4 regions of the Clostridium sp. YIM B02551 genome follow, and region 4 is predicted to be linked to each of the others. Evidence: riboswitches for the same ligand, from Rfam matches in the RefSeq annotation. Region 4 holds a riboswitch; each other region holds the start of a gene.
The links. Region 4 has a riboswitch for S-adenosylmethionine ahead of L1S47_RS03325 (methionine ABC transporter ATP-binding protein). Riboswitches for the same ligand answer to the same signal wherever they lie in the genome.

Region 1 (8,363 bases), on a different contig from region 4:
GTCTATGAAGTGCTACTGTAGTTTTCCCTGAACCTGCTGAACCTTGAACAATTAGTGGAAAATTAAGAGGTGCTCTTATTATGTCATTTTGTTCCTTTTGAATTGTAGCAACTACTTCCTTAAGCTTACTTCCTGCACTTTCTTCAAGATTTATTTTAAGAAATTCATCTACTAATTCATTTTCTTCATCTGCTGTTTCACCTTTTAATATAATTTCATTTATTCCTTCATCAAATATATCTTTAAGCTCACCGTCTTTAATTAAAAACTTTCTTTTCAATTGAAGCTTTCCGTTTATTACACCAACTGGTGATCTATAGTATGCTTCTCCTTGTGTACCACTATAGTAAAGATCTGCAATGGGTGCTCTCCAGTCAATTACTATTTCTTCCCCATCTTTTGAATCGTATATCCCATACTTACCTATATAGAAGTTTTCCGGCATTCTTTTATCTTCTTTAAAATCAATTCTTCCGAAATAAGGATTTTCTGTAGCCTCCGAATAATTTTTCAGATTTTTACTTACTATATTATATATTATTTTTGTATTCTCAAGTTCTAAGCTATAGCTTCCTCTAGCTGCTTTCTTTAAATCAGAAATCTTTGTTTTAAAGCCTTCCTCTTCATCAACTTTTCTTTCTATTTCAATGTTAATCCTATTCTTTTTTTCCTCAAGAACTTCAACTTCATATTCAAATTCATTATGCATACTATCACCATCCTCTCAATGTAACTCTTATTTTCTTAATTCTTAAAGAAAATAAACTTAGCCTTAGGCTAAGTTTATTTATAAAACACTTAATAATTTACTACCAAAATTATACAACCACTAATAATGGTTGTCAAACTATTCTTCCGAATCCTCTTCTTCTTCTAATTCATAAACTTCTGTAGCTTTATCAACATACATGATTCCATCTAAATGGTCAATTTCATGACAGAAACATCTTGCTAAAAATCCTTCTGCTTCATATTCCATTAGATTTCCATCTTCATCATAAGCTTGAACTACAACTCTAGTTGGTCTTTCAACTAACCCTTCATATCCAACATAACTTAAGCATCCCTCAGAATCAACTTCTTTACCCTCTTGTTCTAATATTTCTGGGTTTATAAGTACTACTGGTTCAGATTCTCCATCTCTTAAATCTATATATACTACTCTTTTATTTACTGCAATTTGTGGTGCTGCTAATCCTACCCCATCTACAGTTGCTAGAGTATCCCTTAAGTCTTCGATTAATTCATCAATTTCTTCATTTATTTCTTTTACAGGTTCACAAACCTTTTTTAAATGTTCATCACCTAGTTGCACAATTTTTCTAACTGCCATCACAATTCTCCTTTCGGTTATTTACAATACTATTATTGCATAAAATCATGATTTTTGCATTAACTTTATAAGAAAACTGTATAGCATTTTGTAGATTTAACTTTTCTCAATAAATAGTAAAGACCTTCATAATTTTCTATGAAGGTCTTTCTATATAATATTTATTATTTTCTTGTTTTATATATAACTATTAACCCAATAATAATAAATATTGCTGCTTTAATAAATACAGATATAGTATTAAATATATAATTATACCCAAAGTCTGCAAAGTAGAATCCTGCATTTTGAAGCGCCTGAGATATTCCAAAGAATACAAGTACTACTCCTACTATCTTAAAGAATAGCTTAAATTCTTTTGACTCTCCTTCAAAGAATCCAAAGCCTTTTCCTTCTCTAAGTGCGAGTAAATCTAAAACTGAAAACACTGATAGTAATAAAATCAATGTATTTACTAATTGCATATTTAAAAGTCCATTTATAAATATACCTGCTAGAAATGTAATAAATAACTTCATACCTTTATCAGTATATCCTTCATATATATGTCCAAAACCTGGGATAATTGAAAGTATTATTCCTAATAAATTTTTATTTCTTTGAGAGAAATTAGTTTCCTCTTCTAAATTAATAATTCCTCTATTTATATAGTCTGCTGACATAAATGCATCCACTGCTGAAAACACCCATACAATAAATGCAAAATGATCAAATAAATTGTTTATGCCTCCAAAAAAATTATAATTCCCAAATCCATGCTCTCTGCCACCAATGGATAAAACCATAGTACTTAATAAAAATATTATTCCTCTATTATAAAGCCCTAAATAAAAATGGCCTCCGCCTGGTAACAGGGAGTATATAAATGCCTTGCCCTTACTTTTCATACTTATTACCTCCTTTACTTTATATATTTATAATAGTTCTATTTTCTTAATAAAATTATATATATCACCTTAAGTTTTTCTTAATATAATATATGATACAAAAATCACACAGAATTATAGCCTAGGTAAACTAACTATTACCTAGGCTATAACTTATGTTCAAAAATTAAAAATGTGGATCTATTTCATCCCTTTGTATTCTTTTTAAATCTTTTAATCTTAAATGAGTTTCTTCCATTATTTTATCCCAACTCTCACCTGCTATTAGTTTTTCTTTTGCTATTTTATATAATTCTTTTTCCTTCTCATTAAGCATACAATCACTCCTTTATTATTTATCAGATTTATTTTTCTCAATAATTATAATTTTATAATTTAAAATTTAATGTTGTTTATAATGCACAAAATGTATTGTATATTTGACATTTTGAATTATATATAATACAATTTATTTATACCAATATTTAACTGGAGGTAATATACGAAATGGCTAAGCCTAAAATATTCAAAACTAATTTGAAGGTTTTAAGAGCTGAAAAAAATATAACACAAGAAAAGCTTGCCGAAGATATAGATGTGTCTAGAGGAACAATATTAGAAATTGAACGAGGCACTTTTAATCCATCATTAAAATTAGCTTTTAAAATAGCTCAATATTTTGATAAAAGAATTGATGATATCTTTGAATTATTACAGGAGGATATGGAAGATGAATAAGTATTTAGTAATCATAGGACTTGCAATTATTTGTATTATTGTTAACTTCGCTGTGGAATTATTTATTAAAGAAAAAGACGAGAGAGAAACCCAAGCTTTCCTTGACTCTCTTAAACTCACATGTATATTTACAATTTTTATTTTTGGACTAATTATAACTAATAAATTAATTCACTCTGTCCAAACATTTGACGTAAAAGAGATAGGCTGGATTCTTATTTCAAGTTCGCTTATTCTTTTATTAAGTTATCAAATAAAAACTAAAACCGATTTTAGTTTTCCTAAATTAATTAAAATAAACAAAACAAATAAAAACAGTATTAGGATATCTTTATATATATTTTCATTTTTATTTTTGGCTTTTGTTATCTTTGCAATATATATAAATAGCAATTCTTATGCTCTATACTTAAAAAGTATATTAGGAACTATAGCATATATTTCTGTTTCGATTGTGCTATATATATTAGCATTCTTAAAAAAGAATAAAATATTTTAAAATAAAAGACTTAAGGCATAATAAATACCTTAAGTCTTTATTTTATTTATTCACCAAAAACATTTAATGAAAAACCATTTTCTAAAACTTTTTTAGCATATTCTTTAGCACCAAAGAGTGATAAATCTTTATAGTTTCCACATTGAAATTCATTTCTTGCTGGAATTTCATCTGCAACTAATACTTTTTTAAGTGCCGCTTCTAAAGCTGGTTTAACTTCTGCTGGTTCTCTATCTCCCCAAACTATTAGATAAAATCCTGTTCTGCATCCCATTGGAGATAAATCAATTATTCCATCTAATTCTTCTCTTAATAGTCCTGCTAAAAGATGTTCTAATCCATGAATTGATGCAGTTGGGATAGCTTCCTTATTAGGTTGTGTAAATCTTAAATCGAATTTAGTAACCTTGTCTCCTAAACTACCATCTAAAGTCTTAGCCTTTCTAATATAAGGTGCCTTTACTATTCTATGATCTAATTCAAAACTTTCTACTTTTTCCATTTTGTTTCCTCCTTTAAATAACTGCCTTTTCATTTAAGGTATTAATTATAGTTCCTATATTCTCTGTTATTCTTCTTGCTACTAATGGATTATTCATGGTATATAAGTGTATACCCCTAACTCCTGATGATAATAGATCAACTATCTGCTCTACTGCATATGCTATTCCTGCATCTCTTAAAGCTTCAGGGTTATGCTCATATTTGTCCATCATTCTTAAGAATTTAGCTGGTAACTGTGCACCACAAAGGCTACTAATTCTCTCGATTTGCTTTTTATTCACTACTGGCATTATTCCTGCCTCAATAGGAACATTAATTCCTTCTTTATCTGCTCTCTCAAGAAAATTATAAAAGATTTCATTGTTAAAAAACAACTGATAAACTAAGTGTTCAGCACCATTATCTACCTTTTGCTTAAGTCTCTCTATATCAAGCTCTAAATTCCTGCATTCTATATGGCCTTCCGGATAACAAGCAGCACTAACCCCAAAATCTCCTTGATCTTTAATGTGTTTAACTAATTCATAAGCATATGAAAATTCCCCATTATTAGTTTGACCCATTGGAATATCTCCTCTAAGTGCAAGGATATTATTAATATTATTCTTCTTCAAGTCATTTAGAATATTATTGATATCTTCTTTTGTAGATCCAATGCACGTTAAGTGTGCAAGTGCCTCAATACCATATTTATTCTTTATTAGTGAAGATAATTGAGTAGTTTTATTATCTACAGTACTCCCACCAGCTCCGTAAGTTACTGATATAAAGTCTGGTTTTAATTCCCCAAGATTTTCTAGTGTTGTGTATATTGTTTCAAGTGAAGATGTAGTTTTAGGTGGAAAGATCTCAAAAGAATAAACTACCTTTCTACTTTCAAAAATATCCTTAATAAACATATAAATACCCCCTTAAAAAAATAAAAACCTAAAGGATATTACCTTTAGGTTTATATAACGCGATTTCCCCAAATAATATCCTTATCTTCCAGTTAAACACTGCAGGAATTAGCACCCACTAAGTCAAATGATAACTTATAGGTTGCTGGGTTTCATTGGGCCAGTCCCTCCACCACTCTAGATAAGTTTGAATAAATTATACACTATGATGGTAATATTGTAAATATTTTTTTATTACAATAATACTGATATAATATACTTATTACTTAACTACAGGAAGGGTTAATATATGAGCGAAAATAATAAACATAAAGGTACAGAAGGCACTAAAGGTTCAAAAAAAGTAAACATTAAACTACTATTAAACAGCTTTGCATTATTATCAATATTAATCATAGTTTATTTAGGTGGAGTTATGAGTGAAAGCGTTGCAACAGATACACCTATAGATTCTATTACAAAAACTACGTCTAAAAAATTCGATGATAAGTCTATAAAAGTTGATAAAATAATATCAACAAGCGATAATATAATTGGTTTTTATGAGTCCCAAAATTCAACTGGTATTATTGAATTTGATAGGCATAAATTCCTCTATAATAGGTTTGTTCCTACTAAACAATATGAGTCAACTACTAAAATTAATACTCAAACTATAGGAAAATACTTTATTGTATTTGGAGATTTTTCAAATACTAATGTTAGTAAAATCAAAATAACCTCAAATTCAAAAACAGAAGAGGCAGAAATATCAAATGGAAAAGATTTTGCAGTATTTAACCTTGCAAGCGAAAATTCAACTGCTACCTACGTGTTGATAGACAAAGATGGAAATACTATTTCTGAAATTAAATAACAGAAATATATGTCTAATTATAAAGGGAATTCAGTATTTACTGAGTTCCCTTTTTTAACTTAATCTGTTTTTTTATTTTCTTTTAAAGCTTTCTCAATTCTATCCATAGCCCTAACTAAAGTATCTCTTGTACATCCAAAGTTAAGCCTTAAAAATCCTTCCTCGCCAAAATCCTTTCCATCTGAAAGAATAACTTTAGCCTTTTTATATAGAAACTTATATGGATCCTTAATACCTGTTTCTCTAAAATCTATCCAAAGCAAATACGTTCCTTCCACCGGAGTTAATTTTAATTCTGGTAGTCTACTTTTAAATTCTCTCTCTAAAAATTCTAAATTACCTTTTAGATATTCTAGTAATTCTTTTCTCCAAGACTCTCCATTTTTATATGCTTCTTTACATACTACATAGTTTAAAACTCCTGGATGTGGCAGCAATCCTTCTGAAGCTCTTAGGAACTTATTTCTTAATTCTGTGTTTGGTATAACCCCAAAGGCTATTGGTATTCCCGGTAGGTTATATGTTTTTCCTGGACTCATAAGAGTTATGCCTTGAGATACTTTATCTCCTAGTGACACTAACGGTATGTGCTTTCCCTCAAATATAAGCTGACAATGTATTTCATCAGAACATAGGATTAGCCCATGCCTTTCACAAAATTCTGCTAAATCCCCTAACTCCTCTTTAGAAAAAACTCTTCCTACTGGATTATGTGGATTGCATAATATAAATAGTTTAGTATCTTCTCTTATTGATTTCTCCATTGCTTCAAAATCAAAAGTATATTTACCCTGTTCTCTCTTTAACGGAACTTCTATTACTTCTCTATTAACATTTACAGGTGCTTTTCTTATGTTAGGATATACAGGTGTATTTATCATTACAGAGCCATCAATCATTTGACATACTACATTTATAGTTGGCACAATACTTGGAAGCCACACTATCCAAGATTCTTTTATCTCTGTGTTATATTCTTTTTTAAAATATTCTACTATAGTTTCTACTAGCTCTTTATCAGGTTTCGTGTATCCAAATATACCATGCTCAATTCTATTTTTTAAAGCCTTTATTATGGGTTCTGGAGATTTAAAATCCATATCTGCAACCCACAATGGAATATAATCCTCTCCGTACTGGTCCCACTTATAGCAAGATGTATTAAACCTTTTTATATCTTCATTAAAATTAATTCTCATAGAAATTCCTCCCTTTAGATACTAAAATAGTCTTTTATATAAAATTAGAGTTGAGATTTTATATAAGTAAATCTCAACTCTAGCTATTTTTAAACTTTAACAAATAACAATACTATTGATATTATGCTTAAGCACATACTAATTGCACAAATATATAAAACTATTTGATTTGTAGTAAGTCCTTTTTCTTGAAGTCTAAAATGTATTTGGCTTCTATCTGCCTGATAAATAGGTTTGCCTTCCGCATATCTTTTAAATATTACAAATATGTTATCAAAGATTGGTACACCTAATGCTAATATTGGAATAATTAAGCTCATAACCGTAGCTTGTTTAAATGCTCCATCTAAAGCAATTATCCCTAGAATGAATCCTAAAAAGTTAGCACCTGAATCCCCCATAAATACTTTTGCTGGATGCCTATTATACTTTAAGAAACCTAAAATAGATCCAACTAATATAATACACATCATAGCTGATTCTGGTTGTCTCATGGCAAGTGCCACAACAAATAAAGTTGTTGAAGATATTGTAGACAAGCTGCCTGCAAGTCCATCCATACCATCAGACCAATTTATTACAGTAGTAACCCCAAATATCCATGTTATTGTAAGAATAAATTGAACCACCACATGCAATTCTACATATTGTCCATTAAAAGGATTTGTAAATCCACTAAAAGCTATTCCACTTCTATAAACTAAAATAGCAGCAAGTATTTGTACGATAAACCTAGGATATATAGGGAATTCTTTTCCTCTTGTTTTATAGAAATCGTCTATTAATCCAATTAATAGGATACATAGTGACGCTATAAAAACAGTAATCTTTTCCTTTGTAATAAAATCTCCTACAAACACAAAATACATAACGAAAAAGCCTATAAACATCCCAACTCCTCCGCAAAGAGGTATTGGTTCCTTATGTTTTTTTCTTTCAGTTGGTTTATCTAAAAAATCATATTTTACAAATAACTTCATTAAAACAGGAATAATCAAATAAACTATAAATACAGCACAAGCTAATGCTATTCCATACTTCATATATAATCTCCTTCTAGGGTGTTAACTAAATCTTAAGTATCAAAATATACACAAATAACCCCTTTATTACATAACTAATGATAATTATATCTTTTATTCTATTTATTATCAATATTCATCATTTTATTCTATTGTTAAAAAATTAAAATAATATTTAAATATTCTATGTTTTCACTAATAAATCTTATGTCACTCAAAATTATACAACTCTGTCATTAAAATAATACCACAGAACAAGTAAAAAAAGATAAAATATTAGTTACAAAATATCAACATAAACAAAGCCTCATACATGCGCGGTCTTTTTAGCATTTATTTGGTTTTTATTAATCTCATATATTTCTCTAATAAATAATTTATAATTAACTGAACATACTAGGTGTGGAGGTGTTTTTATGAAAAAGAGTAATACAACTAAAAAGGATA
Region 2 (7,294 bases), on a different contig from region 4:
ACAACAACTTTTGTAGCTTGTGGAAAAAAGGATAAGACAAATAAAGAGCAAGTCACTTTAAAGGTGGTAGTTCCAGATGGAATTCCAGCTTTATCTATGAGTAAGCTTTTAAAGGAAACAAAGACTCTTGATAAAAATGTTAATATTCAATTTACTATAGAAAAAACAACAGATAGTTTAACTTCAAAAATATTATCTGAAGATGCGGATATTGCGATAGTTCCATCTAATTTGGCAGCCCAGGCTTATAACAAAAAGCTGGGCTATAAAATTGCAGCAGGTGGAACCTGGGGGTCATTCTTTGCAATTACAGATGAAAATATTAATAATATTTCAGATTTAAGAGGCAAAGAATTAACAACAATAGGTAAAGGGCTTACTCCAGATATAGTATTAAGATATATCTTGAAGGAAAAAGGACTGAATGCAGATAGTGATGTTAAATTTAATTATCTTAACGGTTCTACAGAACTTGCTCCAAATTTTTTAACAGGAAAAGTTAAAACAGCCGTAGTACCAGAACCAATGCTTACAACAATATTAAAGAAAAAATCAGACACTAAAATATTGCTTGATTTAAATGAAGAGTGGAAAAAATTAAATTCCTCAGAAAATGGGTATCCTCAAAGTTCCTTAATAGTAAAAAATCAAGTAGCAAAGGATAATAAAACTTCAGTTGATAAATTTATTGATTTATATAAAGAAAGCTGTGAGTGGGTTAATACTAATCCAAAGGAACTAGGAGATTATGTTGAGGAACTAGGAATCGGTGTTAAAAAGGAAGACTTATCTCAAGCATTAAAAAGAGCAAATATTAAATTTTCAGATGCAGAGACTTTAAAGAAAGATTATGATATTTATTTTAAGGTGCTAATGGAAAATGCGCCAAAGACAATAGGAGAAAAAATACCAGATGATAATGCATATTATAAAGAATAAAAAATATATGCTAATTGGAACGGCATTACTAATATTAGTATGGTGGATTGTTAGTAATATATTAAGCAATCCAATTATATTACCTTCTCCAAGGGAAACTCTAGATTCATTAGAGATTATAGTTAGTGATAAGTCATTTATTTATACATTAATGGCAACATTACAAAGGTGTATATTGGGATTTGTAATTTCTTTAATTTTTGCTTCAATTGTAGGAATAATTGCAGCTTTAAATAAGAAAATACTTGAGATATTACAGCCTACCATGGCACTTTTAGAGACTGTCCCTACTATGGCAATAATTGTACTCGCTCTAATTTGGCTTACAAATGAAAAGGCACCTATTTTACTTGCTTCAATCGTTGTATTTCCAGTTATTTATGAAGCCGTTATTCAAGGAATTGTTGATATAGATAAGAGCGTAATTTCTATGACAAAGGTGTACAAGGTAGGAATAACAGATAGTATTAGATATATTTATATTCCAAGTATGGCTAAAAGCGTTTTTGGGGTACTTTCATCCGTGATAGGATTATGTTTAAAAATGGTTATAGGTGGGGAAGTGCTAGGACAACCTAACTATGGAGTTGGGACAAGTATTCAAATGGAAAAAATGCAGTTAAATACTGCAGGTGTTTTTAGTTGGATAGTAATTTTAGTTGTTTTTGTTTTATTTATAGAATCTATAATTAAACTAATGACTAAAAGATGGAGGACTTTTAATTAATGGTTGATTTTTATTTGGAAAACGTAATAAAAGAATTTGGCAATTTACGAGTCTTAGATGATATTTCTATGAAGTTTCAAGAAGGAAAGATTACATGTATATTAGGACCATCTGGCTGTGGAAAAAGTACGTTGTTAAATATAATTTCTGGGATAGATAAGGATTACCAGGGAAATGTATCTGGCTTTGATGAAAAGGAAATAAGTTTCGTTTTTCAAGAAGATAGATTAATACCTTGGCTTAAAACTAAGGATAATATAGAAATTGTTCTTAAAAAGAAGTATAAAATAGAAGAGCGAAAAGAATTAATTTATAAGTATACTTCCATGATGGGGATAGATAAATATTTAAATTTCTATCCTAAAGAGTTAAGTGGGGGAATGAAACAAAGAGTTAGTCTTGCAAGGGCACTATCTTATGGTGGAGAAATAATTATCATGGATGAGCCATTTAAAACCCTAGATATTAAAAATAAAAATAAACTTATAAGAGATTTTAAAACTATCCAAAGTGAAGAAAAAAAGACTGTGATTTTTGTAACTCATGACATAGATGAATGCTTAGAACTTGGAGATGAAATTTATATATTAACTGATAAGCCAACTAAAATTAAAAGAAAAGTGAATAGTAACATATCTAAAAAAGAAATACTAGAAATAGTTGAAAAGGACTAATTAAACACGTAATAGCATAAAGATGAGGATTGAATTATGGAGAAAAAACTAATTAGAGAAAATATAATTAAAATAAGAGATTTACTTGATGCAGACATAAAAAAAATATACGACATTAAAATTAAAGAATTTTTAGTGAATTTTAATTTATATAATTTATCAAACAGTATTTTTATTTTTGTGGGTTTTGGAAACGAAGTTGATACAATGAATTTAATCAAGGATGCTTTAGAAAAAAATAAAAGAGTTTATGTTCCTAAGATCGATAATAAAAATAAAGAAATGAAAGTAATTAGAATAAAATCTATAGATGAATTGAAACCTGGATTTTGGGGGATATTAGAACCTGAATCTAATGAGGAACTTGATGAAGAGTTAGATTTAATAATAATGCCAGGAGTAGCATTTACAAAGAATGGGGAAAGAATAGGCTATGGTGGAGGATATTATGATAAGTTTTTAGAAAAAGCTAATCCAAATATTCCTAAAGTAGTACTTGCATTTTCACTTCAAGTTTTAGAAGAATTACCTCAAGAAAGCTTTGATATTAAAGTTAATTATATTATCACGGAGAACGAAATAATTGATTGTAAAACTCTATAAATAATTAATATAGAAATGCAATATTTTTCAAAAAAATAGTTGCATTTTATTTTTTTACCATTATAATATAATTAATTAAATAATCGATGGTCTTTTATCAAGAATGGTGGAGGGACTGGCCCTATGAAACCTAGCAACAGCTAACATTCATTAAGTTAGAATTGTGCTAAATCCTGCAGGTACAGAAATTTTTAGTTGATTTCTGGTTATCCTGATAGATAAGAGAAAGAGTAATTTTGCGTATTTAACTATGCTCTATTAGCTATTTCTACTTATCTTATAGTAGAAATAGCTTTTTTATTATAAGATAAGCAGCAGTAACGATGATAGTTGTTTATGTTTGGTAAGAGGCCACCTGATAATAAAAAGGGGGCTTTTTTTAATGAGTAAAAATTTTAGTTTGGGAACAATTGCGGTACAAGGAGGGTATAAGCCGAATCCAGGTGAACCAAGAGTTTTACCAATATTTCAAAGTACTAGCTATCAACAAGGAGATCCTGATCATGTTGCAAAACTATTCGGGTTAGAAGCTGAAGGGCATCTTTATACTAGAATAAGTAATCCAACTATAGCTGCCTATGAAGAAAAGTATGCGGCACTACAAGGAGGAGTTGCAGCAGTAGCAACCTCATCGGGCCAAGCAGCTATATTTTATGCAATAGCCAATATAGCCAAGGCAGGAGACCATATTATATCAACATCAGCTCTTTATGGAGGAACATTTAATTTATTCAATATTAACTTAAGAAAATTCGGTATTGAAGTCACATTTGTAGATACTGAAGCAAGTGAAGAGGAAATACTAGCCTTAGCAAAAGAGAATACAAAAGCTATATATGGAGAAATAATAGGGAATCCAGGTTTGAATATATTAGATTTAGATAAGTTTTCTAGAGTAGCTAAAAAAATAGGGGTACCATTAATTGTAGATAATACAGTACCATCACCATATTTGTGCAATCCTTTTGAATTTGGAGCTAATGTAGTTGTTCACTCTACAACTAAATATTCAGATGGTCATGCTGTTGCAGTTGGGGGAATTATAGTAGATGGAGGAAATTTTGATTGGGCAAATGGAAAATTTCCAGAATTCACAGAACCTGATTCAAGTTATCATGGTATAAAATATATTGAAGCCTTTGGAAAGGCTGCATATGCAGTTAAGGCAAGAGTAACGTTATTAAGAGATTTAGGGGCGTCACCTAGCCCGTTTAATGCATTTTTAACTAATTTAGGACTAGAAACTCTACATTTAAGAATGGAAAGACATTCCTTAAATGCACTAAAGTTAGCAGAATTTTTAGGAGCTCATCCGAAAGTTGCTTGGGTTAACTATCCATACTTAGAGGGAAACTCCCAATATGAAAGAGCTCAAAAATACCTTAAGGGTGGAGCGAGTGGAGTACTTACATTTGGTATTAAAGGAGGAGTAGAAGAAGGGAAGAAGCTTATCAAAAACTTAGAAATTGCAACACTAGTTGTTAATTTAGGAGATGCAAGAACTTATATTTTACACCCTGCAAGTACAACTCATGCTCAGCTTTCAGAGGAGGAGCAAAAGGCAAGTGGAGTAAGTCCAGATCTTTTAAGAATCTCTGTTGGTATTGAAGATACTGAGGATTTAATAAGAGATTTTGAGCAGGCTTTAAATTCACTATAATTTCTATAAAAATGAACGTTTTATATAAGTAATTGTACGGAGGGCTATATTATAATGGTTAGGATATCTTTATTAGGATATGGAGTGGTAGGAACAGGATTAATTGAATTATTAGAAAAGAATAAAGATAAATTAGAGAATATAGAAGTAGTATCTATTTTGGTAAGAAACCTTGAAAAGCATAAAAATAAAAAATTTAGTGAGATTCTAACAGCAGATACAGAAGAATTTTTTAGCAAAGAAACTGATATAGTTGTTGAGGTGATGGGTGGAATAAATCCAGCATATGAATTTGTGAAAAGGGCTTTAAGCTTAGGGCGAAATGTTGTAACTGCAAATAAGGATTTAATAGCTGAGTATGGGGGAAAGCTAATTGACCTTGCAAGAAGAAAAGATGTAAATCTAAAATTCGAAGCTTCAGTAGGCGGAGGCATCCCATTACTTAAGCCTTTGCTTGAATCTTTGGAAGGAAATGAAATAAAAAGCATAACAGGTATATTGAATGGAACTACAAATTTTATATTAACTAAGATGAGTAGAGAAAACCTATGCTATAGTAAAGCATTAAGAGAGGCTCAAAAGCAAGGATTTGCAGAAGCTAATCCAGAGTCAGATGTTATGGGATATGATGCAGCTAGAAAATTAGCAATATTATCAACCTTAGCCTACAAGAAAAAGATATCTTGGAAAGATATAAATACCAAAGGAATTACTGAATTAGAAAGACAGGACTTTATATATGCTAAGGAGCTTGGTTATCAGATAAAGTTAATTGCGGTAAGTAAAAAAGTTAGAAATGAAGTATATGCATCAGTAGAACCAGCACTGATTGATGGTGATAGTTTATTCTCACAAATAAATGATGAAGTAAATGGAGTTATTTTTCATGGTGATGCAGTTGGGGATGTAAGCTTTACTGGAAAAGGTGCAGGAATGTTACCTACTGCGTCAGCTGTATATAGTGATATTTTAGATATAATAAAGGGAAGAGGGGAACTCCCTACAAAATATGAAGAAGAAGTGATTATAAAGGAAACGACTTATGACAAATCTTCACTACTTATAAGAATGAAAACTAATGATAAGAGAAGTGCCATAAAGGCTGTTAGGGAGAAGTTTAATAAAGCTCAATTAGTTGGTGAAAGAAAAGATGAAATAGCATTTTACTTAGAAATAGAAAGTGAAGTAGAAATTATTAAGCTATTAAATACATTAATTAAAGAAGGGAAAATAAATTCATATACTAGACTTCCCAAAGTATCATAAAAAAAGAAGAGACACATGTCTCTTCTTTTCTAATAATGGAATTAAATGCTTTTTTCATCTACTTCTTTAACTATTCTAACCTTGAACTCTTCTAAAGAAATAGCACCCTCTTCTCCATTTTTTCTACTTCTAACAGAAACTTCTTTATTTGCTTCTTCTTTTTCTCCAACAATTAGGATGTATGGAACTCTTTCAAGTCTAGCTTCTCTTATTTTATAACCTATTTTTTCAGCTCTATAATCAGCCTCAACTCTTATACCTTTATCTCTTAAGTTTTTAGCAACTTCATCAGCATAATCGTTATATTTATCAGAAATAGGAAGTATCTTAGCTTGAACTGGAGATAACCAAGTTGGTAGAGCACCAGCATATTTTTCTATTAACATAGCTAAAGTTCTTTCATAACAACCTATTGAACTTCTATGAATTATAAATGGAAGTTTCTTGTTACCATCTTTATCTACATAAGTCATTCCAAATCTTTCTGCAAGAGCAAAATCAATTTGAACAGTTATGATAGTGTCTTCTTTACCATGAACGTTTTTGAATTGAATATCAAGCTTTGGCCCATAGAAAGCAGCTTCATCATCAGCCTCAGTGTAGTCTATTTGAAGATGATTAAGAATATCTCTCATTATATTTTGAGTTTCTTCCCAAGCAGTTGGATTATCAATATATTTTTCTTTGTTGTTTGGATCCCACTTAGAAAATCTATAAGTGATATCATCTTGGATGCCTAAAGTAGTCATAACATATTTTATTAAATCTACAACACCTTTGAATTCTTCTTCTAATTGATCAGGTCTAACTACTAAGTGACCATCAGCTAAAGTGAATTGTCTTACTCTTATTAAACCGTGCATTTCACCAGAAGCTTCATTTCTAAATAGAGTAGAAGTTTCAGCATATCTAATAGGAAGATCTCTATAGCTATGTTGTTCAGCATTATAAATAGTGTATTGGAACGGGCAAGTCATTGGTCTTAAAGCAAAAACCTCATCATCCTTTTCCTCATCTCCAAGAACAAACATACCTTCTTTATAATGATCCCAGTGTCCTGAAACTTTATAAAGATCGCTTTTAGCCATAAGTGGAGTTTTTGTTAATACATAACCTCTTTTTTCTTCTTCATCTTCAATCCATCTTTGAAGAATTTGAACAATTTTAGCACCCTTAGGCATTAATAGTGGAAGTCCTTGACCAACTCTCTCATTAGTAGTGAATAAACCAAGTTCTCTACCAAGTTTATTATGATCCCTTCTCTTTGCTTCTTCAAGTGCTTCAAGGTGAGCATCTAAATCAGATTTTTTAGTGAAAGATGTTCCGTATACTCTAGAAAGCATCTTATTTTTTTCATCACCTCTCCAGTAAGCACCAGCAGATCTAAGGATTTTTATAGCCTTTATTGTCTTAGTAGACATTAAA
Region 3 (8,363 bases), on a different contig from region 4:
AATATTAATTAAATATCCTCCGTAAAAATTAAATATTGCTAAAATGTTCTTAAACCCAACAAATTACTAAAAAAAACCACTAAAAAATTATTTAAATATTCTCTGTTTATGTTATAATGAAAACTAATGGATATATTTAAATAAGCACTAAATAATTAATAATTACTTAAATATATGAAATTGATGGAAAAAATGGATAATTATTTTGAATTTGGGAACTTTAAAATTATATTATAAATAATTTAGTAAGGGTGAATATAAATGGAAAGATTAGTTATAGAGGGAGGCATTTCCTTAAGAGGAGAAGTTGAGATTAATGGTGCCAAAAATGCTGCGGTTGCCATTCTACCAGCTGCCATTTTAGCTAGTGAAAATAAATGTTTAATCGATAATATACCTGACATAGAGGACGTACATTGTTTAGAAAGAATACTTAAGGGATTAGGTTGTTCTGTAAATAAAATTGATAGAAATACATTAGAAATAGATGCAACAACAATTGCAAGCGTAGATGCATGCACAGAAGATGTGAGAAGAATGAGAGCTTCTTACTATTTTATTGGTGCACTTTTAGCAAGATTTAAAGAAGCAAAAGTTGACCTTCCAGGGGGATGCCCTATAGGAGTAAGACCTATTGACCAACATATAAAAGGATTTGAAGCATTAGGTGCTGACGTAACTATAGAACATGGAGCAGTTAGAGTAAAAGCGGAAAATTTAAAAGGAGCCAACATATTTTTTGATGTTGTAAGTGTTGGAGCTACTATTAATGTTATGATAGCAGCAACATTAGCAGAGGGAACTACTGTGCTTGAAAATGTTGCTAAGGAACCACATGTTGTTGATGTGGCGAATTTCCTGAATTCCATGGGAGCAGATGTTAAGGGTGCGGGAACAGATGTTATAAGAATTAAGGGGGTAGACTCACTTAAGGGATGTAACTATAGTGTTATACCGGACCAAATTGAAGCTGGTACATTTATGATTGCAGCTGTTGCTACAGAAGGAGATGTATTGGTAAAGAATGTTATTCCTAAGCACTTAGAGTCTATTTCAGCAAAACTTATTGAGATGGGTGCTAAGGTAGAAGAGGGTGACGATTCAGTAAGAGTTTATGTAGAGGGACCGTTAAAAGGTGTAAATATAAAAACTGCACCATACCCAGGATTCCCAACAGATGTTCAGCAACCAATGTCAACTTTATTAAGTTCAGTAGCTGGAAGAAGTATCATTACAGAATCTATATGGGAAAGCAGACATAAGCATATAGATGAGCTTAAGAAAATGGGAGCAAATATAAAGGTTGAAGGAAGAACTGCAATTATAGATGGAGTTAAGAAATTAACAGGAGCTATAACTAAAGCAACAGACCTTAGAGCTGGAGCAGCTATGGTTATTGCAGGATTAATAGCAGAGGGAAAAACAGAAATATTAAGTATAGAACATATAGATAGAGGGTATCCTCATATTGAAGAAAAATTTAAAGCACTAGGAGCCCAAATAACAAGAATAGAAACTGAATAAAATTGGGGGAACAAGAGATGATTTTTTGTTCACTGTATAGTGGGAGCAGCGGAAACTCAATTTTCGTTGGTTCAGAAAATGCAAAAATCTTGGTAGATGCAGGTCTTCCAGGAAAAAAGATAGATGAAGCTCTTGAATCCATAGGGCAAAGTCCAAAAGAATTAGATGGGATATTTATAACCCATGAGCACACAGATCATATTAAAGGGGTTGGAGTAATATCTAGAAAATATGATATTCCAATCTACGCAAATGATTCTACTTGGTGTGCAATGGAGTCTGGTTTAGGAAAAATAAAAGAACATAATATAAGAGTGATGGACAAGCGAACTACTGTAGAAATAAAGGATATTAGTGTTAAGTCATTTAATATTCCACATGATGCAGCAGGACCAGTTGGATATACCTTCTTTTCTAAAGGAAAGCAAGCTAGTGTGGCAACTGACTTTGGAACATTTACAGAGGAAATAAGGGATAATATAAGAGATTCTGAGGTAATACTACTAGAAAGCAATCATGATATTGAGATGTTAAAGTATGGACCATATCCCTATGTTCTAAAAAGAAGAATTTTAAGTGAAATAGGCCATTTATCAAATGAAGATTGTGGCAAAGCGATAGTAGATTTATTTTCTAATGGAAAACTCAAGAATTTATTTTTAGGTCACTTAAGTAATACAAATAATCACCCTGATTTAGCATATCAAACAGTAATTAATGTGCTTAATGAAAACAACATTAAGGTAAATGTAGATCTTGGAGTTGCAATTGCTGAAAGACATAGACCTAGTAATTATATAGAATTCTAAAAGGAGAGAAAACTATATGGATAATAAAATATTAGCTTGTGAGGAACATATAGATGAAGCTTTAGACGAATTCATTGTAGAGAAAGAAACATTTCCAATCTTGGAGAAAGTTCAAGAAGGAATATGTAGTTTTTGTAAAAAAGATGCTAGCTATTCTTTGGAAAAACAGGGATAACTTGCTATTACATATAAGCTTTAGTATAATTTTTCATAGGATTTTGATCGGAGCAGTTGATTAAGTTTATAAAAGTCCTATAATAAACATAATTAAGGAAGAGGAGAAGATAAAATGAGTCTTTACAAACAATGGACCGATATGGTTGTGGAATACGTTAAAACAAGAGGAGAAGAAGCTTTTTGGGAAGAATATAGCGATATAGAAACTAGAATATACAGAAAGTTACTAGCTAATCATAATGAAGTAGCCAAACTAAGTATAGAAGCTTTAGCTAAAGAATTTAATGCATCTAATGAGTTTGTAATGGGATTTGTAGATGGTATTAATGATAGTTTAAAGACTCCATTTGATTTAGAAAAAATTACTGCAGAAGAAGAATTAAATTTTGACATAGATTTTGAAAACTTATACTTTAATATGTTAGATGCTAAGGCTGAATATTTGTATGAGTTACCACAATGGGATGGAATTTTCTCTGTTGAAAAGAGAGAAGAAATAGCTAGAAAATACAAAGATTCTAAAACAGTAAGAAATGAAAATAAAATAGGAAGAAATGATCCTTGCCCATGCGGAAGCGGAAAGAAATATAAGAAATGCTGTGGAGCAGGAAAATAACATAAAGGTAATTATAAATAAGGAATCCTTAAAGGGATTTCTTATTTTTTTTGGATTTATTTTGGTGTTATAATAATATCATTAGGAGGGTGATAGTTATGGATAGTAATATAAGCTATGTTAAAGAGAAAAAAATTGAGAGAGTAATTGATGCATTAAATAAAAACAATATTAATGGGTACCTTGTAAATTCTAAGGAAGAGTTAATTGATAAAATCAAGGAAATTGTTAAAGAAGGTTCAAAAGTAGCTTGTGGTGGGTCAATGACACTTTTTGAAACTGGAATAATAGAACACTTAAGAAGTGGTAGATATGATTTTTTAGATAGATATAAGGAAGGCTTAACAGGAGAAGAAATAAAAAATATATTTAGACAATCATTTTTTAGTGATGCATATTTTGCTAGCTCCAATGCAATAACTGAAAGTGGTGAAATATATAATGTTGACGGAAATGGTAATAGGGTAGCTGCGATGTTATATGGACCAGATAAGGTAATAATAGTAGCAGGAATTAATAAAATAGTTAAGGACTTAGATGAGGCAATAAAGAGAAACAGAACAGTTTCAGCTCCAGCAAATGCTAAAAGGCTTAATAAGGCTACACCTTGCGCAAGAGTTGGTTATTGCATGGATTGTAAATCTCCAGATAGACTCTGTAGAGAATATACAGTGATAAAAAGCCAAGGGAATAAGGATAGAATTCACGTAATTTTCCTAAATGAAGAGCTTGGATATTAGGATAGAATTCAAGATATATATTTTAGGATTTCTAAAAAAGGTTTGACAAAAAAACCAAAAGGTGTATATAATACTTATAAATTAAATAATAATTTTATAATCTTATCACGAGAGGTGGAGGGACTGGCCCTATGAAGCCCAGCAACCAGCGTAGGTTCCATTTAACTTATGTATTGGTGCTAATTCCTGCAGTTTTAATTAACTGGTAGATGAGAATAGATTTCTGTTGCTGTTTATCACAATGTCAGGGTTTATTCTCTGGCATTTTTTATTTTCCAAAAATATTAAGGGGGCATTATATATGTGTGGAGAGTGTGAAAAAAACGTATTAAGATTTGAAACGACAGCAGTACATGGAGATAAAGGCTTTGATCCATTAACAGGGTCAATAAGTTTTCCAATTTATCAAACAGCTACATTTAAACATGGGGGTTTAAATGAGAGTACTGGATATGATTATTCTAGACTTCAGAATCCAACGAGAGAAGAAGTAGAGAGTACGGTTGCTAAGTTAGAAGGAGCTAAATGGGGCATTGGTTTTTCTACAGGGGTAGCAGCCATAACCGCTATAATTAATTTGTTTAAGGCAGGAGATCATATTATAGTTTCAGATGATTTATATGGAGGTACTTTTAGGCTATTTAGAGATATTTATGAACCATTTGGAATTCAACATACATTTGTTGATACTACAGATCTAAAGGATGTAATAAATAATATAAAAGAAAATACTAAAGCAATTTTTGTTGAAACTCCATCAAATCCTATGATGAAGGTTGCTGATATAAAAGCAATAGTTGAAATAGCAAAAGAAAAGGGACTTAAGGTAATAGTAGATAATACGTTTTTAACGCCATATTTCCAAAAACCATTAAACTTAGGAGCTGATATTGTAGTCCATAGTGGAACTAAATTTTTGGGAGGACACAATGATACACTAGCAGGCTTCATAGCTACTAATGATGAGGAAATAGATGAAAAACTAAGATTTTATCATAAATCTACTGGGGCAACATTATCACCATTTGATTCATGGCTTTTATTAAGAGGTATTAAGACTCTTCATATAAGAATGGAGAAAAGTCAGGAAAATGCTATAAAAATCGCAGAATTCTTAAAGAAGAATCCAAAGATAGAAGAGGTATTTTATGTGGGGCTCCCAGAATCTAAGGGATATGAAATATCTAAAAAGCAAGCTACAGGCTTTGGAGCAATGATTTCATTTAAAGTTAAAAGCGTTGAGGATGTAGCAAAGGTATTAAAGAAAGTAAAGGTTATAACTTTTGCAGAAAGCTTGGGGGGAGTAGAGAGTTTGATTACATATCCTCAAACTCAGACACATGCAGAGGTTCCAGATGAAATAAAAGAAAAACTTGGGGTAACAAAAACACTTCTTAGACTTTCAGTTGGAATTGAGAATGTTAATGATTTAATTGAAGATTTAGAATATGCGTTGGGGTGATATAAATGAGATTTGGAACAAAATTAATTCATAATGGCAACGAAATAGATGAAGAAACTGGGGCATTAAGTATACCAATATATCAAGCATCAACTTATCATCAAAGAGATATCGATAACTTTGGGAAATATGATTATTCAAGAAGTGGGAATCCTACAAGGGAAGCTTTAGAAAATACTATAGCACAGCTTGAAAATGGATATAAAGGGTTTGCCTTTTCATCAGGAATGGCAGCTACTTCGTCAGTTTTATCAATATTTTCTGCAGGAGATCACATAGTAATTTGTGAAGATGTTTATGGGGGAACTTATAGAATAACTACTAAAGTTTTAAGCAGATTCAATATAGAATTTACTTTTGTAGATGCTTCTAATGTAGATAATATAAGAAAGGCTATTAAAGAAAATACAAAAGCAATATTTTTAGAAACACCTTCAAATCCATTACTGAAGATAACTGATTTAAAGGGAGCTATCTCAATAGCAAAAGAAAAGGACATACTTGTTATAGTAGATAATACTTTTATGTCACCATATCTTCAAAAACCTTTAGACTTAGGAGCAGATATTGTGGTACATAGTGCAACTAAATTTATAGGCGGGCATAGTGATGTAGTTGGTGGTTTAGCAGTAGCAAAAAATAAGGAGTTAGCAGATAGAATATATGCAATTCAAAATTCTTTCGGGGCTATATTAGGACCACAGGATTGCTGGTTATTACTTAGGGGAATTAAAACCTTAAAGGTAAGATTAGATGTTCATCAAGAAACAGCTGGTAAACTAGCTAAGTGGTTAAAGGAAAAAGAACAAGTTGAAGAGGTTTATTATCCAGGAATAGAAGGACATCCAGGAAAAGAAATACACTTTTCTCAAGCATCAGGAGCAGGGGCAGTGCTTTCTTTTAAGTTTAAGACTTTAGAACAAACAAAATATTTCTTAAATAATATTGAAAATGCAGCTTTTGCAGTATCATTAGGAGGAGTAGAAACTATAGTTTCATATCCTGCTAAGATGTCTCATGCAGCAATTCCAAGAGAAGAGAGAGAAGCACTTGGAGTAAGCGATACATTAATTAGGGTATCAGTTGGACTTGAAGAATTTGAAGATTTAGTTGAAAGTTTTAGTAAAGCTATAATATAATCTAAGTTATGATAAAATACTAAAAACAGAGATTCAATAAAATTTGAGTCTCTGTTTTTAGGCTTATTATAGATCAAACATATGAAGGAGAATATATATGGAGCAAACAAATAATGCAGTATATAAGAGACGATGGACGATATTATTTACTACAGTGTTACTAACTTTTATGTCAACATTAGATAGTAGTATTGTAAATGTTGCATTGCCAGTTATGGCTAAGAAGTTATCAGTTAGTATGGCATCAATTGGATGGGTGGTATCAAGTTATTTAATAATTATTGTAGGAACTATTTTAATATTTGGAAGACTTGGAGACATCAAAGGTAAAACTAAGATGTTTAAAATAGGAATAGTAATCTTTACCGCTGGATCATTATTATGTGGTTTAGCTAATTCTTTAGTGATGCTTGTAATAGCGAGAGTTATTCAAGCAATAGGAGCAGCAGGAACAATGGCAACAAACCAAGGAATAATTACTCATGTATTCCCTGCGAGTGAAAGAGGAAGAGCACTTGGACTTAATGGAACCTTTGTAGCATTAGGCTCTATGGTTGGTCCTCCTTTAGGTGGATTTATAGTATCTGCATTTAGTTGGGAATATATATTTCTAATAAATGTTCCTATAGGAATAATAGCATTCATTATGGCAATGAATACTTTACCTAAGGCATCTGAAGTTGTTGATGAACCTTTAGACATTAAAGGAGCATTATTATTTGCGATTTCAATAATTTCATTATTTGGAGCATTAGTTCAAGGACAAGAAATTGGGTATGATAATAAGTTCATAATAGGTGGATTTATTATAGCAGTAGTAGCTTTCATTGTTTTCATATACGCAGAACGAAGAATATCTGTACCACTTTTACATATGGAACTCTTTAGTAATAAGTTGTTTTCATTAAGTGTGTTCTGTGCATTTATTTCTTTTGTAGCTATTGGCTCTTCTAATATAATACTTCCATTCTATTTACAGGATGTTATGAAGCTTACACCGTCATTTACAGGAATACTTATGATGGTATCGCCTATAATATTAGCTGTTGTAGCTCCGATGAGTGGATATTTATCAGATAAAATAGGGTCTGAAGTGCTAACATTTATAGGCTTAATATTAACAAGTATAGGGTTATTTTTAATTGGAACCTTAAATCAATATTCAGCTATAGCCTTATTAATAATGTTTATAGCTATCATGACCTTGGGAAATGGTATGTTCCAATCCCCTAATAATTCATTGGTTATGTCAACAGTGCCTAAGCATAAACTAGGAATCGCAGGAAGCATAAATGCACTAGTAAGAAATTTAGGTATGGTATTTGGAGTATCCTTATCAACAACACTTTTATATAACAGAATGAGTGCAAAGATAGGATATCATGTTACTAGTTACGTAAATGGGAGAGATGATGTATTTATATATGGAATGAGATGGGTTTATTATTCAGCAGCAACTATATGTGTTTTGGGTGCAATACTTACGGCATATAGACTTTATGGTGCAAAGAAGAGAAAAGCAAATGAATAAAACATTGAGTTGGATTTACATAATCCAACTCTTTTTCTATATAGGGTTGTTTTTCTAAAATAAAAGGAATATACTTATATTAGATACTTTTAAAAGTATCCGACAAAAGTTTAATTTATATTTAGGATGTGTGAGTGTGAATAAGTTATCAGGAAATCCAAAGATAATGAAAGAAGTTAATAGTGGGCTAATAAAACAAGTTTTAAAGGAAAAAACCACTGCAACACGAGCAGAAATTGTTAAATATACAGGTATAAGCACAACAACAGTAAGAACATTAATTGAAGAATTAATTATAGATAAAGAAATAGTTAGTGTAGGCTATGACGATTCAAGTGGTGGAAGAAGAGCTGAGAGATATGCTT
Region 4 (8,363 bases):
CCTAATTAATACACTTAAGGAAGTGAATAAATAGTATGGATGGGGAAAATATAAATGCACCAAGTAACAATAGGAAAAAGAAAAAAAGAAACAAAAGAAAAAGAACTATTGTGATTTTAAGTATTCTATCCATTCTAATTACATTTATAGTTATAGTTGCAGTTTATTTATTTGCAACATTAGGAAAGTTTAATAGTGCTGGTGGTGTAGATGTTGCAGCAGAAGATGTTGGATCAAAAGATCCAGTAAATATTTTAGTTTTAGGTTTGGATATAGGAGATCCATCTCAACCTAATAATGAAGCAATAAAGAGAACTGATACGATTATGCTTTTTCACTATGAGCCGGATAAAAAACAAGGAACCTTAGTATCTGTTCCTAGAGATATGCTTATAAAGGTTAACAACAAAAATCAAAAAATAAATGCAGCTTATGCCTTAGGTGGAGATAAGTTAATTAAAAAAGAAGTTGAAAACTTCTTAGGCATTAATGTAAATTATATAGTTAAAATAGATTACGAGGGATTTAGATCAGTAATTGATGCCATTGGTGGTATTGACATGGAAATAGAAAGAAATATGAATTATGATGACCCTGCACAAAATCTTCATATTCACTTCAAAAAAGGTGAAACGGTACATCTAGATGGTCAAAAAGCAGAAGAATTTTTTAGGTGGAGAAAAAATAATGATGGAACTGGTTTTGCAAATGGAGATTTGGACAGAATAGAAAGCCAACATAAGTTTATTAATAAGATTGTAGAAAAGTGTACTTCACCTAGTATTATTATGAACTTTAAACCTTTATTAGATACATTGCCTAAGTATATAAAGACAAATATGTCAGGAAGTAAGATGATTTCTTATGGATTAAGTTTAAAGGGATTAGATAAAAGCAAACTAACAATGGTGACATTAAACGGAACCCCTAAAACAATTAATGGGCAAGATTATCTAGTATATAATAAGAATAATAATAAGGATGTAATTTCAGCCTTAAGTGGTTCGCAAACAGCTAAGGATTCAGTAACTAAAAAGGATTTAAAAATTAAGGTTCTAAATGGAACAAAGAAAACTGGCCTTGCAGGGAGTTTAGCAACTGAACTTGAATCTAAAGGGTATACTAAAATTGATAAAGGAAATTATACAGAGATAAGTAAATCTGTAATTAAAACTAATGATAATAATATAGGAGATCTAATATCCCAGGATACAGGAATTGATAATATAAAAGAATTAACTGATGATAATCAAGGATACGATGCAGTTATTATTTTGGGAGGAGATTTCAAAAAATAGATTATCAAGAGATAAGTGAGGAAAAATGAGTAAAATAGAGAAGATTGTTCCGGAAGAATACCATAAATATAAGATAAGAGAATTCCTAAAGGAAGAATTAGGATTATCAACTAGATTGATTAGAGGAGCGGCTATAGATAAAAGAATACTAGTAAATGATAAGGCAGTTAAAATGAACTATGTTATATCTAGAGGTGAAAAAATAGTTATAGATTTAAATAAAAATGAAACTCAAAATATAGAGCCTGAAGATATAGATATAGACATTGTTTATGAAGATGAGGATATACTTGTTCTAAATAAAAAACCATTTATGGTAGTGCATCCAACTAGAAGTCATTTTAGTGGAACATTATCTAATGGGGTAATGTATTATTTCAAGAAAACAAATCAAAATTGCATTGTTAGATTAGTAAGTAGATTAGATATGAATACATCAGGATTAATAATTATAGCCAAAAATCAATATGCACATATGCAGTTATCTAATGAAATGAGAGAAGAGCATTTTCAAAAGAGGTATTTAACTTTAGTTCATGGTAATTTAAAAGAAAAACAAGGGACTATAAATGTACCAATATATAGAGAGAATGAGGATACTATTAAGAGAGTTGTTGACGATAGAGGACAAGAAAGTATAACACACTACAAGGTTGTTGAAAGCTACAAAAATGCAGAATTAGTTGAATGTCTTCTTGAAACCGGAAGAACTCATCAAATAAGAGTTCATTTAAGTTATTTAGGGCATCCTATATTCGGGGATGTTTTGTATGGAACTGAAGATGAAGAATTTATAAATAGGCAAGCACTACATGCTTATGGATTAGACTTTCATAGTCCAAGAACAAGGACGGAATTGAGTCTTAGGGCTGAACTACCTGATGATATGAAATTATTAATAGAAAAGCTCAAAAAATAATGAAAACAGATGGAGTACCATCTGTTTTTTTTAATCAAGTTTGTTTATTATATCTGAATATCTAGATTTAATCTTTCTTTTTTTTACACGAGCTCTATATCTTATTAAGGAAAAACCTAAAAATATTGCAACTACACCACCAGCGGCAAGCTCAGGTTTCATTTCTTTAAGCTTATCACTAAAACTCTTTTGCACAGGTTTTATTTCTCTTGATTCTCCAGCACTTAAACGGATATTTTGATATTTCTGACCATTTACTGAAACAGATGCTGATAATACTTCTTGCCCACTAGTGAAGGAAAGGTTTGATAAATCCTTATTTTCGATATCTAGTGATTTTGTAATTGAGCTTTCATCACCTTTCTTACACACATATGATATATCATCTGAAGCGAGTAACGGCATTGTAGTAGAATCATTAAAAGTATAATCAGATAACTTTTCACCTTTTGAATATAGTTTTACGAGACTGAAGTTATTGAATCCATATTCAAATAAGTTCTTTGCCTCTCTAAAATAATTATCTTTGCTTGATGAGTAAAGAAATGTTGCAACTAATCTTTGACCATCTTTTTCAGCAACAGCAGTATATGTATGTTTTGATGGAGTTGTATATCCGCATTTACCAGTGAGTGCATATTGATAAAAATATCTATTGTTTTTCATAATTAATTCATTTTTATTATCTGCCCAGTGGTTTTCCCCGTTTATATTAGATGCAGGAAATTCATATGCAGGTGTTCTAGAAATATCAATAAAAGTTTGATTCTTTGACACTTCTCTCATAATAAGTGACAAATCATAAGCTGTTGTCTTGTGACCATCTTCATAAAGTCCAGATGGATTTACAAAAGTAGTATTATTTGCACCTAATTCTTTAGCTGTTTTATTCATAAGCTCAACAAAAGCCTCACTTGAGCCAGAGACATGCTCAGCTAGTGCTTCAGCGCAATCATTAGCTGAAAGTAAGAGCATTCCGTATAATAAATCCTTAACGGTAAATACTTCACCCTCAATTAGACCGATTCGTGTTCCATCAACTGCAGTAGCACTTTTGGTTATGGTAACTTTTTCATCTAGCTTTGAATTTCTTAAAACTAATAAAGCAGTCATTACTTTTGTCGTAGAAGCTGGTGCAAGTGATTTCTCACTATTCTTACTGTATAGAATTTTTCCTGTAGTTGCATCCATTAGTACAACACCATCAGCTTCTAAATCAGGAACAGAAGGAGCTGCGCTTACATTTTTATTAAATATTAATGTAAAAGAAATCATCAATAGTAAAAAATAAGAAATTTTTCTCATAATATCCCCCATTATGTCATATTTCATAAAAATAAGTATAACAAAAATGTGGTCAAATTACTATATAAATGAGGAGTTTTTGTCAATAATTAATTATATATTAAAATTTAAGGAGGAAAACATGAGAATTACAAGGAAAGAAAAACTAATAGGAATCGTAATACTATTAATAGTTCTAACCTTAATTGCTGGAATATATACATATATAAATATTCCAAAGCCTTTATCAGATAAAGAAGTAGAAAATATGTTTGTAGAAGAAGATTCAAAAGACAATAAAACTACAACTACGGCTAAAAATAATGGTGGGAATATAGTTGTTGAAATAAAAGGAGAAATTAAAAGACCAGAAGTATATATAATGGAGAAAGGATCGATTATTAAAGATTTAATCTCAGAAGCTGGTGGGTTAACAGAGAAAGCCGATACAAAGAATATAAATTTAGCCAAAGAGCTTCAAAATCATGAGTGTATAGTCATAGGAAATATAGATAATAAGGCTCAGGGGAGTGAAGGTTCATTATCGTCTTCGTCGTTATCTGGAAAATCTCAAGATGGAATAATTAATATCAATACTGCAACAGAAGCTGAATTAGATACATTGCCAGGTGTTGGTAAAGTAATGGCAGGAAAAATAATAGAATACAGAGAAAAAAATGGAGGGTTTAAATCTATTGAGGAACTCAAAAAAATTGATAGAGTTGGTGAAGGAACGTTTGATAAATTGAAGGATAAAATTTCAATATAGAGATATATAATAAAAAAGCCTAGAAATTGGAAAGGATTTATATTAGAATTAAATTATATTATTCTAAGGGGGAGTATTTATGGACGTATTAGTAAATGTTGGTTTGAGTGTCTTATTTGGACTTGTTGGTATAGTTATTATGATGGTTGGATATATTATTTTTGACAAAATAATACCAGCAGATTTTAATAAAGAGCTAGAAAAGGGAAATTTAGCGGTAGCTATTGTGGTTGCTGGACTATTAATATCTATAGCTATAATTGTCTCAAAAGTAATAGCATAAACATAATAAACATAAAAATGAAAGTTTTAAAAATTTAAAGGTATTCATTTATAAAATTTAAAAATTTCGCTAAAAAATTAAAAATATCTAAAAAATTAAACATTTCTTATTGCATTTAATTAATATTTATATTATAGTAATAGCAGACAAATTAATATTAACGAATTCTTATCGTGAGCGGTGGAGGGACTGGCCCTGTGAAGCCCGGCAACCAACATAGGTTTCATTTAACTTGTGTATGGTGCTAATTCCTGCAGTTATTTTTTAACTGAGAGATAAGGGAGTAAATTGCAGTGGCTATTTTTCAGCGCTTGGGTTTATTCCCAAGCGCTTTTTATTTATCCGGATAACAAAGGACGCGTGGAGGTAGCTAAATGATTCAAATTAAAGGCTTAAGCAAAAGTTTTAATGAAACAGAAGTTCTTAAAGATATTAAATTAAATATTGAAGAAGGACAAATTTATGGTCTTATAGGCCACTCTGGAGCAGGAAAATCTACTCTATTAAGATGCATCAATGGATTAGAAACTTATGACTCTGGAAGTTTAACTGTTATGGGACAAGAAGTCTCAGAACTTTCAACTAAGGAAATTAGGGAATTTAGAAAAAACTTGGGGATGATATTTCAAAACTTCAATTTGTTACAAACAAAAAATGTATTTGACAATGTAGCACTTCCTTTAGAAGTTTGGGGATACAATAAAGCAGATATTAAAGAAAAAGTATATAGACTATTAGATTTAGTAGGGCTTAGTGATAAGGAAAAGAGTAAGCCATCTCAATTAAGTGGGGGTCAAAAACAAAGAGTTGCGATTGCAAGAGCGTTGGTGTTAGATCCTAAGATACTATTATGTGATGAGGCAACATCAGCACTAGATCCTAAGATGACAAAGGATATTCTATCATTATTGTTGAAAATCAATAAGGAACTAGGAATTACAATAGTAGTTGTTACTCACCAAATGGAAGTAGTTAAAGAAATATGTGAAAAAGTTGCGCTACTAGAAGGTGGAGTAATTAGAGCAGAAGGAAATGCAGAAGAATTATTCTTAAGACCTGGACTAAGCTTAAAGAAATTCTTAGGAGAAGAAGAAGAAGAAACCCTTCCTGATGTTGGGGTAAATATCAGACTATTCTTCCCAAGAGATTTAAGTGAAAATTCATTAATTACAAAGATGGCAAGAGAACTTAATATAGACTTTTCTATAGTATGGGGTAAACTTGAAAAATTTAGAGATGATGTATTAGGCAGCTTAGTTATAAATGTAAATAATGAATATAAAGAAAAAGTAGTTGAATACTTAAAGAATGAAAATATCAGCTGGGAGGTGCTATAAATGTGGGAAAGTATATTATTACCTGCAATTGAAGAAACACTTATAATGACGTTTTTTTCTACATTATTTGCAATAATAATTGGATTTATTCCAGCAATTATAATGATAATTACTGCACCTGATGGACTTAAACCCAATAAGGTTATATACAGTATATTAGACGGAATAATTAACATATTAAGAAGTTTACCATTTATTATTTTAATGGTAGTACTAGTGCCATTTACTAGAACTATAGTTGGGACAACTATAGGAATTAAGGGGGCTATTGTTCCATTAACTATATCAGCAGCACCTTTTGTTTCAAGAGTTATTGAGTCAGCACTTAGAGAGGTTGATAAGGGAGTAATTGAAGCAGCAAGATCTTTTGGTGCTAGCAATACACAAATAATTTTCAAGGTAATGCTTAAAGAAGCTATGCCAAGTATAATTTTAGGTATCACTTTAACAATTATAAGCATTGTAGGATACTCTGCTATGGCAGGTGCAATAGGAGGCGGAGGCCTTGGAAGTGCAGCTATTAATTATGGATATAATAGATTTGATAATCAGATAATGTTCTATACAGTAGTGGTATTAATTGTATTTGTTCAAGTATTACAAAGCTTAGGTAATTATATTTATAAGAAACAGGTAAAATAGATATATGATTTATAAAAACAAGGAGGACTTATTATGAAAAAAAGAGGATTATTATCATTAGTATTAGTAGGCGCTTTAGCATTAAGTCTAGCAGCTTGTGGAAAAAAGGCTGATGATAAAACTATAACAATTGGAGTTACACCAAAACCACATGAAGAAATAGTGAATGCTATTAAGCCATTAGTTGAAAAACAAGGATATACTTTGAAGATTGTTGAATTCAATGATTATAATACACCAAATACAGCACTTAATGACAAGGAATTAGATGCAAACTTCTTCCAACATCAACCATACTTAGATGAAGTAATGAAGAATAAAGGATATAAGTTAGCAACAGTAACTAAAGTTCATAGTGAATTAATGGCACTATATTCTAAAAAGGCTAAATCAATAAATGATTTAAAAGATGGAGCTACTATAGCTATCCCTAATGATGCAACAAATGGAGCAAGAGCATTAAAATTACTTGCAGCTAATAACCTAATCAAAGTTAAAGATGGAGAATTAATTTCAGCAAAAGATGTTACTGAAAATCCAAAGAACTTTAAGTTCAAAGAATTAGATGCAGCTCAATTACCAAGAACATTAGATGATGTAGATGCAGCTGTTATAAATGCAAATTATGCTTTAGATGCTGGACTAAATCCAACAGATAATGGATTAATAGCTGAAAAATCAGATTCAGAATTTGCTCAAAAGTATGCAAATATTTTAGTTGTAAGACAAGGTGATGAAAATAGTGACAAAATAAAAGTATTAAAAGATGCACTTAACTCACCAGATGCTAAGAAATTTATTGAAGATAAATATAAGGGTGCAGTAATACCTATGTTTTAATTAGAACATAATAGTAGCAGAGACAAATTGTCTCTGCTATTTATTTGCAAATATTTTACTGAGAATATAAATAAGGAATTTTATAATTTACATTTATTTAAACTTTTTGTAATTTGCTAATTAAAGGGTTTTGTAGTATATTTAAAGAATGTAAAATAGTAGGGAGGTAGCTACATTGAGTATTAATGAAGAAAAAGTAGAAGAAGTAATAGAGGACATAACTAAGGAATCGAAGGAAGAATCTGAAGTAAAATCAGAAAATAATATAGAGAAAGCAACAACAAATAAGGAATTTTTGGATATAATGAATTCTGATAAACAAGCTGAGAAAAAAATAGGTGTTTTGGGAAGATTGATTATATCAATAGCTGACCAGACTATTGTTGCCTTTGCAGCATTCATCTTGTTTTATTTAGTTAAATTTATATTAATACCATTAGGATATGAGATAATGGATACTCTAGGTATATATTTCTTTGCATATATCGCAAGTAGTGTATTGTATTTTACAATCGTAAAAAGTATTTATGGAAAAACAATTGGTGAAAAAGCCTTAAATCAATAGGCTTTTTACATAACTATTATTAATTATATATTTAAGAATAAACAGAGGAGGAAGCATCTAACTCATGAAAAAAGGAAATGAGATAACTTTAAAAATTCAAAAAACTGAATTTCCTTCAAAGGGTATTGCTCACATGGATGGGCTTATAGTATATTCTAAAAATTCATATCCTGGACAGCTTATTAAAGGAAAAGTAACAAAGAAGAAAAAAGATTATGCAGAAATAAAGCCTTTGGAGATTATAGAAAGAGCTGAATATGAGGTAGATGCAAGATGCCCTATATTTGGAAGATGTGGTGGGTGTTCATCTCAAACACTTCCGTATAATAAACAATTAGAACTAAAACGTGATGAGGTTAAAGAACTTTTTGAAAATGCCAATGTAGAAACAGGAGAGTTTTTAGGCATTGAAGGAAGTCCAAACCA

Region 1: linked by a shared signal. The riboswitch ahead of metF (methylenetetrahydrofolate reductase [NAD(P)H]) and the one ahead of L1S47_RS03325 (methionine ABC transporter ATP-binding protein) in region 4 are both predicted to bind S-adenosylmethionine.
Region 2: linked by a shared signal. The riboswitch ahead of L1S47_RS14095 (O-acetylhomoserine aminocarboxypropyltransferase/cysteine synthase family protein) and the one ahead of L1S47_RS03325 (methionine ABC transporter ATP-binding protein) in region 4 are both predicted to bind S-adenosylmethionine.
Region 3: linked by a shared signal. The riboswitch ahead of L1S47_RS13715 (PLP-dependent aspartate aminotransferase family protein) and the one ahead of L1S47_RS03325 (methionine ABC transporter ATP-binding protein) in region 4 are both predicted to bind S-adenosylmethionine.

Annotation. Positions count from the first base shown of each region.
Region 1 is NZ_JAKGTF010000003.1:44,470-52,832, forward strand. It holds gene helD (RNA polymerase recycling motor HelD) at 1-709, opposite strand, end outside; gene def (peptide deformylase) at 848-1,333, opposite strand; gene L1S47_RS04450 (hypothetical protein) at 1,498-2,220, opposite strand; gene L1S47_RS04455 (hypothetical protein) at 2,387-2,536, opposite strand; gene L1S47_RS04460 (helix-turn-helix transcriptional regulator) at 2,707-2,937, shown strand; gene L1S47_RS04465 (hypothetical protein) at 2,930-3,436, shown strand; gene L1S47_RS04470 (S-ribosylhomocysteine lyase) at 3,483-3,938, opposite strand; gene metF (methylenetetrahydrofolate reductase [NAD(P)H]) at 3,952-4,839, opposite strand; SAM riboswitch class I at 4,918-5,027, opposite strand; gene L1S47_RS04480 (hypothetical protein) at 5,129-5,695, shown strand; gene L1S47_RS04485 (MalY/PatB family protein) at 5,755-6,894, opposite strand; gene L1S47_RS04490 (MraY family glycosyltransferase) at 6,984-7,937, opposite strand; gene L1S47_RS04495 (hypothetical protein) at 8,333-8,363, shown strand, end outside.
Region 2 is NZ_JAKGTF010000011.1:60,189-67,482, forward strand. It holds gene L1S47_RS14075 (ABC transporter substrate-binding protein) at 1-939, shown strand, start outside; gene L1S47_RS14080 (ABC transporter permease) at 914-1,666, shown strand; gene L1S47_RS14085 (ABC transporter ATP-binding protein) at 1,681-2,340, shown strand; gene L1S47_RS14090 (5-formyltetrahydrofolate cyclo-ligase) at 2,377-2,943, shown strand; SAM riboswitch class I at 3,035-3,168, shown strand; gene L1S47_RS14095 (O-acetylhomoserine aminocarboxypropyltransferase/cysteine synthase family protein) at 3,326-4,603, shown strand; gene L1S47_RS14100 (homoserine dehydrogenase) at 4,658-5,869, shown strand; gene thrS (threonine--tRNA ligase) at 5,911-7,294, opposite strand, start outside.
Region 3 is NZ_JAKGTF010000010.1:201,532-209,894, reverse strand. It holds gene L1S47_RS13740 (UDP-N-acetylglucosamine 1-carboxyvinyltransferase) at 262-1,524, shown strand; gene L1S47_RS13735 (MBL fold metallo-hydrolase) at 1,542-2,333, shown strand; gene L1S47_RS13730 (CxxH/CxxC protein) at 2,350-2,508, shown strand; gene L1S47_RS13725 (SEC-C metal-binding domain-containing protein) at 2,623-3,126, shown strand; gene L1S47_RS13720 (lactate utilization protein) at 3,225-3,866, shown strand; SAM riboswitch class I at 3,966-4,082, shown strand; gene L1S47_RS13715 (PLP-dependent aspartate aminotransferase family protein) at 4,168-5,328, shown strand; gene L1S47_RS13710 (PLP-dependent aspartate aminotransferase family protein) at 5,334-6,467, shown strand; gene L1S47_RS13705 (MFS transporter) at 6,565-7,998, shown strand; gene L1S47_RS13700 (ROK family protein) at 8,135-8,363, shown strand, end outside.
Region 4 is NZ_JAKGTF010000002.1:133,377-141,739, reverse strand. It holds gene yqeK (bis(5'-nucleosyl)-tetraphosphatase (symmetrical) YqeK) at 1-34, shown strand, start outside; gene L1S47_RS03350 (LCP family protein) at 36-1,298, shown strand; gene L1S47_RS03345 (RluA family pseudouridine synthase) at 1,324-2,217, shown strand; gene L1S47_RS03340 (D-alanyl-D-alanine carboxypeptidase family protein) at 2,248-3,522, opposite strand; gene L1S47_RS03335 (ComEA family DNA-binding protein) at 3,644-4,270, shown strand; gene L1S47_RS03330 (DUF350 domain-containing protein) at 4,350-4,553, shown strand; SAM riboswitch class I at 4,719-4,835, shown strand; gene L1S47_RS03325 (methionine ABC transporter ATP-binding protein) at 4,928-5,890, shown strand; gene L1S47_RS03320 (methionine ABC transporter permease) at 5,891-6,532, shown strand; gene L1S47_RS03315 (MetQ/NlpA family ABC transporter substrate-binding protein) at 6,566-7,372, shown strand; gene L1S47_RS03310 (hypothetical protein) at 7,548-7,937, shown strand; gene rlmD (23S rRNA (uracil(1939)-C(5))-methyltransferase RlmD) at 8,002-8,363, shown strand, end outside.